DNA from 3 places in the Pseudarthrobacter scleromae genome. Region 3 is predicted to be linked to each of the others. Evidence: riboswitches for the same ligand, from Rfam matches in the RefSeq annotation. Region 3 holds a riboswitch; each other region holds the start of a gene.

Region 1 (3,672 bases), on a different contig from region 3:
TGGAGAACGTGACCACGAGGTAGTAGAGGATGTTCTCTGCGAAGCGCAGGCCCATGGCGGTGAACACGCCGCGCGGGTACCGGCGGAAGACTTCGGCAACACCGTAGCCCTTGTTCTCGACAGTGACTTCCTTGCGGGCCTCGAGGAAGATCGGCGCGTCCTGGACCTTGGTGCGGATGTAGTAGCCGATGATGACGATCACTGCGGAGAGCCAGAAGGCGACGCGCCAGCCCCAGCTGAGGAAGGCTTCCGGGGCGAGGGTGGAGGACAGGGTGAACAGGACAGCGGTGGCGAGCAGGTTGCCCATGGGGACAGCGGACTGCGGCCAGCTTGACCAGAAGCCGCGGGACTTGTTCGGGCTGTGCTCGGCGACGAGGAGCACGGCGCCGCCCCATTCGCCGCCCACCGCGAATCCCTGGACGAAGCGCAGGAACACCAGCAGCGCCGGGGCCCAGTAGCCGATCTGCGCAAAGGTCGGCAGGCAGCCCATGAGGAAGGTGGCAACACCCACCAGGATGATGCTCAGCTGCAGCAGCTGCTTGCGCCCAAACTTGTCGCCGAAGTGGCCGAAGACGATGCCGCCGATGGGGCGGGCAACGAAACCGACCGCGTAGGTGACGAAGGCTGCGATGATGCCGTCCAGCTCGGTTCCGGAGTTGGGGAAGAACAGCTTGCCGAACACCAGCGTGGCGGCGGAGGCGTAGAGGAAGAACTCGTACCACTCAACCACGGTGCCGGCCATGGAGGCCGTGACGACCTTCTTCAGGCCTGAGGACTTGACGTCGGTTTCCTCGGGCCGCCGTGCGGCGGACTTTTCCGTACTCATTGATGAACTCCTTCGGCGTCTTCTTCGACACCACTGGGACAGTCTGTGGCGGATACGTGTGATTTTGGCCACGAACCGCCGGGTCCCAACGAGTATGGTCCGCCTGAACACCAAGCTCAACGGCGAATCATGCAGAGGCTATCTGCATAAATGCACATCTGACTGCCTGTGGGGGGAAGTTTTATGCCGAGAGGTGCGCCCGGAGCTGGTGGCCCAGCTGGCCTATTTCGGTCAGGAAGCCGTCATGGCCTATCGGTGCCTCGATGACGTGGACGTCCACTTCTCCCGGCAGCGCCGCGGCAAGTTCCCGGGACTGGGCCGGGAAGTAGAGCCGGTCAGAATCCACGGCTGCCACGAAGAACCGCGCACCCGACCGCGCCAGGGTCTCGGGAAGCGGCCCCCTGCCCCGGCAGATGTCGTGGCTCATCAGGGCCTCGGTGATGGCGATGTAGCTGTTGGCATCAAACCGTCGGACCAGCTTGTTCCCCTGGTGGTCCAGGTAGCTTTCCACCTGGTAGCGTCCGCGGGCGGCCAGGACGCCACCGTGCAGGGGTGACTCCGGAGCCTGGGGTTCGCGGCCGAACCTGCCTTCCAGTTCCGCCGCGGAGCGGTAGGTGATGTGCGCGATCCGCCGGGCCAGGGCCAGTCCGTCCTCGGGGAACGGGCCGCCGTAGTAGTCGCCGCCCTTGAAGTTGGCATCCTGGCGGATCGCCAGGGTCTGTGCCTGTGCGAACGCAATCTGCTCGGCCGTGCTGGCGTGGCCGATGGAGATCACCCCGCAGCGCTGCACCCGCTCCGGGAAGGAGATGGCCCACTCAAGTGCGCGGGCTCCGCCCATGGAACCGCCCAGCACCGCAAACCAGCTCCGGATCCCCAGCTGGTCAGCCAGCCGGGCCTCCGCCACAGTGCTGTCCCGCAGCGTGACCAGGGGAAACCGGGATCCCCAGGGGGCCCCGTCCGGTGCCGGCGACGACGGCCCGGTGGACCCGTAGCAGCCGCCCACAATGTTGATGGACACTACAAAGAACCGGTCCGTGTCCACGGGCGCACCCGGCCCGGCCAGCTGCTCCCACCAGCCCGGTTCGTCGGTATCGCCGCGGGTCACGTGGGTGCTGCCGGTCAGGGCGTGTTCGATCAGGACGGCATTGCTGGCGTCCGCGTTAAGTGTGCCCCAGGTTTCGTAGGCCAGGGTGACCTCGGGCAGGTAGCCGCCAGCCTCAAGGTCCAGTCCCCCAATGGAGGCATAGCGGACGATTCCGTGTTCGGGGACGGTGGTACGGGTGACGGTAACCGTCATGGCAAGACCTCTTCTACGCGCTTGCCCGCCGTCGAATGACCGGCAGGCCAGGTCTTCACCCGGGGCACCCCACCGCGGAAGGAGGGTTGCCGGCCAGCAAGCCGGGGCTGTCACTGGCACTCATGACCTGGTTCGAGTGTACGAAACAGCCCCCGCCTGCCGCCAAGAGTGTGACTGGTTATGACTTCCCCGGCTTGCCGCCGTGCTGGTTTTCTTTGGGCGCCTGGCTAGGCTCCGGTGGCGTCCTTCGCTGCCCGGAAGCCCGCTTCCAGGTCCGCCAGGATGTCATCGATGTGTTCAATTCCCACCGACAGCCGGACCAGGCCGGGGGTTACGCCGGCAACAGCCTGCTGTTCCGGGGAAAGCTGGCTGTGGGTGGTAGACGCCGGGTGGATGACAAGGGAGCGGACGTCACCGATGTTTGCCACATGGGAGTGCAGCTCCAGCGCGTCCACGAAGCGCTTGCCGGCCTCGGCTCCGCCGGCCAGGTTGAAGGACACAATCGCGCCCGTGCCCTTGGGGCCATACTTGCGGCCCCGTTCGTACCACGGGCTGGAGGGCAGCCCCGCATAGGCGACGGATTCGACGTCGTCCCTTCCTTCCAGCCAACGCGCCACCTCCGTGGCGTTGGCAACGTGCCGTTCCACGCGCAGGCTCAACGTTTCCAGGCCCTGTGCGATCAGGAATGCGTTGAACGGGGAGACGGCGGAGCCCAGGTCCCGGAGCAGCTGGACGCGGGCCTTGAGGATGTAGGACAGGTTGGCGCCCAGGGCACCGTCCTTGCCGAGGTCCCTGGCGTACACCAGCCCGTTGTAGGTGGGGTCCGGGGTGTTGAAGCCCGGGAACTTTGCCGGGTCCTTGCCGAAGTCGAAGTTGCCTGAGTCCACGATCACGCCGGCAATCGCGGAGCCGTGGCCGCCCAGGTACTTGGTTGCCGAATGGACAACGATGTCCGCTCCCCATTCCAGGGGGCGGATCAGGTACGGGGTGGACAGGGTGTTGTCCACGACCAGGGGCACACCGGCATCGTGTGCCACCTGGGAGATGCCTTCGATGTCCAGGACGTCCTGACGGGGGTTGGAAACCACCTCGCCGAAGAACAGCTTGGTGTTGGGCTGCACTGCAGTGCGCCACTGCTCCAGGTTGTCCGGGTCCGCCACGAAAGTCACCGAAATGCCGAACTTCTTCAGGGTGTGGGCAAAGAGGTTATATGTTCCGCCGTAAAGGCTGGGGCTGGCAACAATATGGTCTCCAGCCTCCGCAATGTTCAGGATGGCGAAGGTCTCGGCGGCCTGGCCCGAACTCAGCAGCAGTGCCCCCAGCCCGCCTTCAAGGCTGGCGATCCGCTGTTCCACGGCCTCCTGGGTGGGGTTGCCGATGCGGGTATAGATGGGTGCCAGTTCAGCAAGGGCGAACCTGTTGGCGGCGCTCTCGGCGCTGGGAAAAACGAAGGACGTGGTCTGGTAGATAGGGAGTGCCCGGGCGCCCGTGGCACTGTCCGGCTCCTGTCCTGCGTGGATCTGGCGGGTTTCGAATGACCATCCGTTGG
Region 2 (3,672 bases), on a different contig from region 3:
ACCGTGCCCTGGTGGCCGCCTACGACGCCAGCATCGAGCCGATCCTGCTGGTCACCAAAGCGGACGTCAAGGATCCGGCGGAACTGCTGTCCAACTACACGCATCTGGACTTTCCCGTAATCATCAGCCGGACGGCCGATTCAGCGGCCTCGGGCATTGACGCCCGTTCCGACGACGGCCTGTCCGCCCGGCTGGACAGCTCGGCCGTCGCCGAGATGCGGGGCTACCTGGACGGCAAGGTCACCGTGATGCTGGGACACTCAGGCGTTGGAAAGTCAACGATGGTCAATGCGCTGACCGGGGCGGAACGGGCCACCGGCGGAGTGAACGCCGTGACGGGCCGCGGCCGGCACACGTCGTCGTCGGCCCTTGCGCTGAAGCTGGCGGATGCGCCGTCCGGAAGCTGGATCATCGACACCCCCGGCATCCGCTCGTTTGGCCTGGCGCACGTGGACCCGGACCGCATCCTCCGCTCGTTCCCGGACCTCTCCCCCGGCATCGACGACTGCGAGCGAGGGTGCAAGCACACTGCCACCGCGGTGAACTGCGGACTGGACGCATGGGTGGGCGCGGGACACGCCGGCCCCACCGGAGCAGCAAGGCTTGGCTCCCTTCGGCGCCTCCTCGGCACGGACCCGCGGATGGAAGCCCAGGAGGCAAAGGAACTGGGCAGCGTCACCTGACGGGCCCGCTTCCCGGCAGAACGGCGCGCAGACGGTAGTTTGGAACCATGATCCAACCCGCTTCGAGCTACAACGATGACCTGCGCCTGGCCCACGTCCTGGCCGATTCCGTGGATGACCAGACCATGAGCCGCTTCAAGGCCCAGGACCTCCACATTGAGACCAAGCCGGACCTGACGCCCGTCACCGATGCGGACAAGGCAGCTGAGGAAGCCATCCGCGGCCAGCTCTCCCGGTCCCGTCCACGCGATGCCGTACTCGGCGAGGAGTTCGGCAGCACGGGCCACGGGTCGCGGCGGTGGATTATCGACCCCATTGACGGCACCAAGAACTTCGTCCGAGGCGTCCCTGTCTGGGCCACCCTGATCGCGTTGGTGGATGAAGGCGAGCCGGTGGTGGGCGTGGTCAGCGCTCCCGCCCTGGGCAAGCGCTGGTGGGCTGCCAAGGGCATGGGAGCCTACATGGGGCGTTCCCTTGCCGCGGCCACCCGCCTCCGGGTGTCCAATGTCTCCAGCCTGTCCGATGCTTCCCTTTCCTATTCGAGCCTTGGCGGCTGGAAGGAACGCGGAAACCTTAATGAATTCCTGGGCCTTACCGAGGACGTATGGCGGACCCGGGCGTTTGGTGACTTCTGGTCCTACTGCATGGTGGCCGAAGGTTCGGTGGACATCGCCTGCGAGCCTGAACTGAACCTCTACGACATGGCCGCACTGGTGCCCATCGTGGTGGAGGCTGGTGGCCGCTTCACCTCGCTGGAGGGCGAGGACGGTCCGTTCGGCGGGAACGCCCTGGCCACCAATTCCATCCTGCACTCCGAGGTGCTGCGCCGGCTGAACCCGAACCTGGACGACCTCCTCTAGTCCCGGCAGCACGAATAATCAACGGCGGGCGCCCCCGACAGGAGGCGTCCGCCGTCGTGTTCTTCGGTTCAGGCGCCCCTTTTCAAACGTTCGTAACAAAGCCCTTAACATTTCCGCGGGCTTTTAACCTTCGCTGCCCATGTTCTACGCTCTTAACCAGGTCACGAGTGCCAGCGCAAAACCCCGGTTTGCTGGCCGGCAACCCTCCATTCGCGGTGGGGTGCCCCGGGTGACGACCAGGCCGGTCCGGAAGGGATGCGGCAAGCGCGGATTCCTGCATGGAGTCCTGTTGTGAAGTGAGGTCTCTGTGACAACTGCCACCGTCTCCCCCGAAGCCGTCTCCCCCCAAGCCGCTGTCCAGCACCAGGCAGCTGCCCTGCCGGGTTCGCCTTCGCTCTTTGACCAGCACCGCACCGCCGCCGGCCGTCCGCTAGCAGCAGTCAGCGGCGCCGAAATCCAGGCCCCGCTGATCCACGGCGGCCACGTCCGGTACGCCAACCTGGACTATGGCGCATCGGCCCCCGCCCTCTCGGTGGTGTCGGCCTACCTCAACGAGATCCTGCCCTTCTACGCCAGCGTCCACCGCGGTGCCGGCTACGCCTCCCAGATCAGCACCTCGGTCTATGAGAACGCCCGCGCCATCGTCCGCGACTTCGTGGGCGGCCGCCCGGACGATTCGGTGATCTTTACCCGGAACACCACTGACTCCCTCAACCTGCTGGCGGGCTGCCTGCCCGTCACCGACGGACGGCCCGACGGCGACGTCCTGTACCTCGACATTGAGCACCACGCCAACCTCCTGCCGTGGCAGGGTGTCCCCCACCGCAGCATCGTGGCAGCGGACACCATCGCGGAAACCATTGACGCCGTCCGTGCGGAACTGCGGCAGGGCGGCGTCAGCCTGCTCGCCGTGACCGGAGCTTCCAACGTCACGGGCGAAATCCTTCCCATCCGTGCCCTTGCCGCGCTGGCGCACGAGCACGGGGCACGGATCGCAGTGGATGCGGCCCAGCTGGCCCCACACCGGCGGATCGACATCACCGCGGACGACGTCGACTACATCGCCTTCTCGGGCCACAAGCTCTACGCACCTTTTGGTGCCGGCGTGCTGGTGGGCCGCCCGGACTGGCTCGATGCCGGAACACCGCACCTTGCCGGCGGCGGCGCCGTCAGGGAAGCCAGGCTCGACGGCGTCAGCTGGGCAACCGGCCCGGCCCGCCACGAGGGCGGATCACCGAACGTGCTGGGTGCGGCAACCCTGGCCCGCGCCACGCAGGTCATCGCGGAACTGGACCAGGACCGCTGGCATGCCCACGAATCAGCCATCCGCTCCTTCCTGGTGGAAGGCCTGCAGGAGATCGACGGTGTCACCGTCCACCAGATCTTCAAGGACACGAACCCGGACACCGACACCATCGGCGTGGTCAACTTCTCCGTGGAAGGCTACGACGCCGGCCTGGTGGCCGCCTACCTCTCGGCAGAACATGGAGTGGGCCTGCGCGACGGCCGCTTCTGCGCGCACCCGCTGCTGAAGCGGCTGGGCCTTCCTTCCGGTTCACTTCGGGCCAGCTTCGGCGTCGGCTCAAGGCTGGAGGATGCCGAGCGGCTGCTGGCAGGCATCCGGGACCTGCGGACCAAGGGCCTTGGCTGGGACTATGTGGTGGACGCTGGCCGCTGGGTTCCCGCCAATGACAACCGCACGTACCCCCACTGGGCACCCAACACCCCGGGAACGGCCGGCGCCGCGCCCTGCATCGACGACTGACCCACGGCTGGCCTGCCGGCCGGCGCCCTGCCGTTGCGGCTGATGCGGTAAATTCGGAGAACACCAAAGGAACCGGATGAAGGAGGCCGCGCGTGGCACGGGGTGGCCCACGGCTGGATCACGGCCGGCGCCGGGAGCTCGGCCAGAGCTTCCAGGACGGCGGCAGGCACTACCAGCAGGTGAGGCCAGGCTATCCCGCTGAATCAGCGCGCTGGCTGGTGCCTCCAGGGGCACGCGATGTGCTCGACGTGGGTGCCGGTACCGGGAAATTCACCCACCTGCTGCTGGACCTCGGCCTGTCCGTCACGGCCGTGGACCCGTCAGCGGACATGCTCGGGCAGCTGGCTGAGCACTGCCCCGCCGC
Region 3 (3,672 bases):
CGTTGGCGAGGTACGGGTTGCCCCAGGATACGAAGGCGAACGCGAAGGCCAGCGCAGTGCAGGCCACCACCACCCCGGTGTGCGATGAAAGCCAGGCCACGATGCTCCGCCGGTGGAACCCGGCCGCCAGGCCGATGACGAACAGCACCTGCCACACCAGCAAAGGGAAGGAATCCTCGAACTGCGACGGCAGGATCCTGAAGCGCGTCACCGTTCCCACCGCGTACACGGCCAGCGATGCCGCCAGCACCCAGACAGCCTTGCCGCGGTTGAGGGCGGCCAGGATCAGCGGGCTGGCCAGCAGCAGCACCACGTAGAGGCCCATCACGTTGAACTGCCAGGGCCCGAACTGGAGCAGCAGGATGGCGGGAAGCACCTGCGCCGGCACAGGGAACTGGAACAGTGTTTCCATGCCCGCGTAAAGATCGTAAGTGCGTCCGGCGCCTTCGTGCCCTGCCCCGCCGGTGCCCTGGTCCACGAAGGTTGTAAGCGCCTCGGTCCGGAAGAAAGGCAGCAGAGACAGGAGGAAGACGCCCACCAGCACCACCAGTGCCGTTACATAGAGCTTGCCTGCCCGGCGCGAGGTGAGGTCCACCACCGTTCCAAAATCGTCCTTCGCCCTGGGCCCGTACACCATGCCAACCACCAGGCCGGAGAACAGAACGAACAGCTCGGCACCCGAAACGAAGCCCACCGCTTCCTGGGTCAGGAGCTGGAACAGCGACACCATGCCCAGGTGGTTCACCACCACGAACACGATGGCCAGGCCACGGAGCAGGTCCACGCGTGAGTCCCTGCCGGACGGATCGCTGTAGCCCCACGCCGTGACCGCACTCAACCTGGCGGGGAGCTGCCACAGCGCCACCAGGAGGATGATGAGCGCGGCCCCAACGGTCCAGGCGGCAGCCCCCGAAAGCGTGTTGGACCTGACGAACCCGGGACCCGAGCTGACATCGGTAACGGGCCCCGTCTGCACAGGCGCCTCCTCAAGCCGGGTGTGGGCAGCGTCCGCAATACCGGCGTTTCCGGTGAGCCGCCAGTCGATGCTGGCCACCCCCGTGTCCCGTGTGCTGGTGCGTTCGTCCCAGAGCACTGCCCCGGTCAGTGCGAAGTCGGGTGATGCGGCAACGCCCAGGACCTGGTCCCACCAGCCGTTCTTGATCTCCGCTTCCGCGGCGCCTCCGGAGGACGGGCTGTAGAAGGCTGACGTCTGCAGCATGAAGGGCTTGTCCCGCCCCGCGGCATATGTCCCGTAGAAGTTCTCCCCGCCGGAGGCCGTCAGCATCTCCTGCAGCTCACCGGCTCGGGGCACGGTATTGACGGCGGAGCCCCCTGCGGTGTCATCGTGGTAGGCCGTCAGGCCCACCCAGTCCACGGCGTCGTCTCCCGGATAGTAGGGTTCGTAGGCTTTGTCGGAGCCATTCCAGGTGCCGTCGCCATTGGTATCCAACAGGGTAAAGCCTTCGCTGCCGGGCCCGGGCGCATTCCGGTTCCGGTCAAAGGGGTAGTCCTTGCCCAGGTACGGTTCCCACACCATGGCATGGCTGCCACTGGCGCCGGCATCCCGAAACGCGGCCGTCACCGCCCGGAATGCCTGCCGGTAGTCGCCCGGCTGCTGGCCCCATTCCACCCAGCTGGCATTCATGTCCGGAGCAAAGCGGATGAGCAGCTGGCCCTTGAAATTCCCCTGCATCCGGCGCACTTCCCCGGCAAAGGCTGCGGCAGCGTCAGCGGTGACCTGGTCCAGCGGGACAGCAGGCCTCACCGTCAGCATCGCATGGGCGCCCTGCCCGGCGGACTGCTCCAGGAACTCCCGGATATCGTCCTCCTCCGAGGCACGGAACGGGAAGGCGATGTCGTGTCCGAAGATTGCGGGGGATGCCCCGAGCCTTTCGGAGAAGCCGCCGGCGGTGTCCTCTCCCCATTCGAGGACTGCGCCCAGCAGCGGTTTGCCTTCCTCCGGGAAGTTTCGGGCGGCCTGCGCTGAGCCGGCGGGTACCACCACCGCCAGGACGGCCATCATCACGGCGGCGAGGAGCGAAGCCACTTTGTGGAGGTGCCGCAGCCGGCGGCTCCGGGCGGGACGTGTGGGCGCGGCGGCGGATGGCGTGCTGATGAAGACCCCCCAGGGACTGATTTCTCCAGTAACGGGGCGGCGGCCCCTGCAGAAACTTTATCGGCCTGACGCCGGCGGCAGGCACCTGGCGCCCGCGCACCCAAGGTGGTGTCGCCGTCGTACGTTCAAGAGCGGTGACGGACGTTTCTTTTGCGCCGCGGCCCGCCCTGCATCCTTCAGTTACGCAACATGACGACGACGGCGGTGCGGCGCCGGGCGGCAAGTGTTACGTTTTTGGGGAGTAATGAGTACCGGCGCCAAGCCCTGACTGGCCGGTCGGCAACCCTCCTTCCACGGCGGGGTGCCTCAGGTGAATACTCGGCATATCGACCATTCGAGCTGCAAGCGTGAGAGAAGGAGATCCGTCGTGTCTGACGCACCTGCCCCTGAAGAAAAGCTGTCCTACCGCCTCATCAGCGGCCCGGACAACCGTGAATTCTGCGAGCGGATCTCGGCCGCCCTGGCAGAGGGCTATGTGCTGCATGGCAGCCCGGCAGCGACCTTCAACGGCAGCAGCGTCATCGTGGCCCAGGCGGTGGTCCTTCCGGAGGCGATCGCTTCCGCGGATGCCGCAGTGGCGGACGCCGTGGACAGCCTTGAGTCCACGGGCGACGACCTTGAGTTCGACGGCGAGGGCCACGCATGAGCTACGCAGGGGACCTGACGCCGCAGGAGGCCTGGGACAAGCTGGAACAGGGTGCCATCCTGGTGGATGTACGCACCGAGGGCGAGTGGGCCCACATTGGTATTCCCGACACCAAGGCAACTGAGAACGATCCGTTGTTCATCCAGTGGACCTTCCCCGGCGGCATCCCCAACCCTGACTTCATCAACGACCTCAACCAGCAGGCGCCCGAAGACCGTTCAACCGAACTGGTGTTCCTGTGCCGCTCCGGCCAGCGGTCCATCGCGGCAGCCAGAGCGGCCACCCAGGCCGGCTTCACCTCCTACAACGTGCTGGAGGGCTTTGAAGGCGACCCGGACCGCTTCGGCGAACGCACCGTCAACGGCTGGAAGAACCGCGGCCTGCCAACCAACCTGGGAAAGATCTAAGTGACCTTCAACGAAGACGCCGCCGGCTGGAGCCCCGATACCCAGGCCGTGCGCGGCGGGCTGGACCGCACCAACTTCCAGGAAACCAGCGAAGCCATCTTCCTGAACTCGGGCTTTGTCTACGAATCCGCGGCTGCCGCCGAGCGTGCCTTCACGGGCGAGGACGAGCGCTTTGTCTACTCCCGTTACGGCAACCCCTCCGTGGCCACGTTCCAGGAGCGTCTCCGCCTGCTGGAAGGAACCGAGGCGTGCTTTGCGACGGCGTCCGGGATGTCCGCCGTGTTCACCGCCCTGGGTGCCCTGCTGGCAGCCGGCGACCGCGTGGTTGCCGCCCGCTCGCTGTTCGGATCCTGCTTTGTGATCCTCAACGAGATCCTGCCGCGGTGGGGCGTGGAAACCGTCTTCGTGGACGGGCCTGACCTGGAGCAGTGGCGCGAGGCCCTGTCCAAGCCCACCACCGCCGTCTTCTTTGAATCGCCGTCCAACCCGATGCAGGAGATCGT

What was found. A riboswitch is a leader RNA that binds a small molecule or an ion and turns the genes downstream of it on or off. The one in region 3 is predicted to bind S-adenosylmethionine.
Region 1: it holds a riboswitch for S-adenosylmethionine, as region 3 does, so the genes downstream of both, metX (homoserine O-acetyltransferase MetX) here and IEX33_RS13620 (DUF1737 domain-containing protein) in region 3, are expected to answer to the same signal.
Region 2: it holds a riboswitch for S-adenosylmethionine, as region 3 does, so the genes downstream of both, IEX33_RS03975 (aminotransferase class V-fold PLP-dependent enzyme) here and IEX33_RS13620 (DUF1737 domain-containing protein) in region 3, are expected to answer to the same signal.

Annotation. Positions count from the first base shown of each region.
Region 1 covers NZ_BMKV01000007.1:156,160-159,831, forward strand. Annotated here, with positions in the region: gene IEX33_RS17400 (MFS transporter) at 1-826, opposite strand, end outside; gene metX (homoserine O-acetyltransferase MetX) at 1,008-2,123, opposite strand; SAM riboswitch class IV at 2,136-2,251, opposite strand; gene IEX33_RS17410 (bifunctional o-acetylhomoserine/o-acetylserine sulfhydrylase) at 2,351-3,672, opposite strand, start outside.
Region 2 covers NZ_BMKV01000001.1:846,723-850,394, reverse strand. Annotated here, with positions in the region: gene rsgA (ribosome small subunit-dependent GTPase A) at 1-683, shown strand, start outside; gene hisN (histidinol-phosphatase) at 731-1,543, shown strand; SAM riboswitch class IV at 1,703-1,816, shown strand; gene IEX33_RS03975 (aminotransferase class V-fold PLP-dependent enzyme) at 1,920-3,308, shown strand; gene IEX33_RS03970 (class I SAM-dependent methyltransferase) at 3,401-3,672, shown strand, end outside.
Region 3 covers NZ_BMKV01000005.1:69,519-73,190, reverse strand. Annotated here, with positions in the region: gene opgC (OpgC domain-containing protein) at 1-2,023, opposite strand, end outside; SAM riboswitch class IV at 2,357-2,470, shown strand; gene IEX33_RS13620 (DUF1737 domain-containing protein) at 2,484-2,762, shown strand; gene IEX33_RS13615 (rhodanese-like domain-containing protein) at 2,759-3,169, shown strand; gene IEX33_RS13610 (O-succinylhomoserine sulfhydrylase) at 3,170-3,672, shown strand, end outside.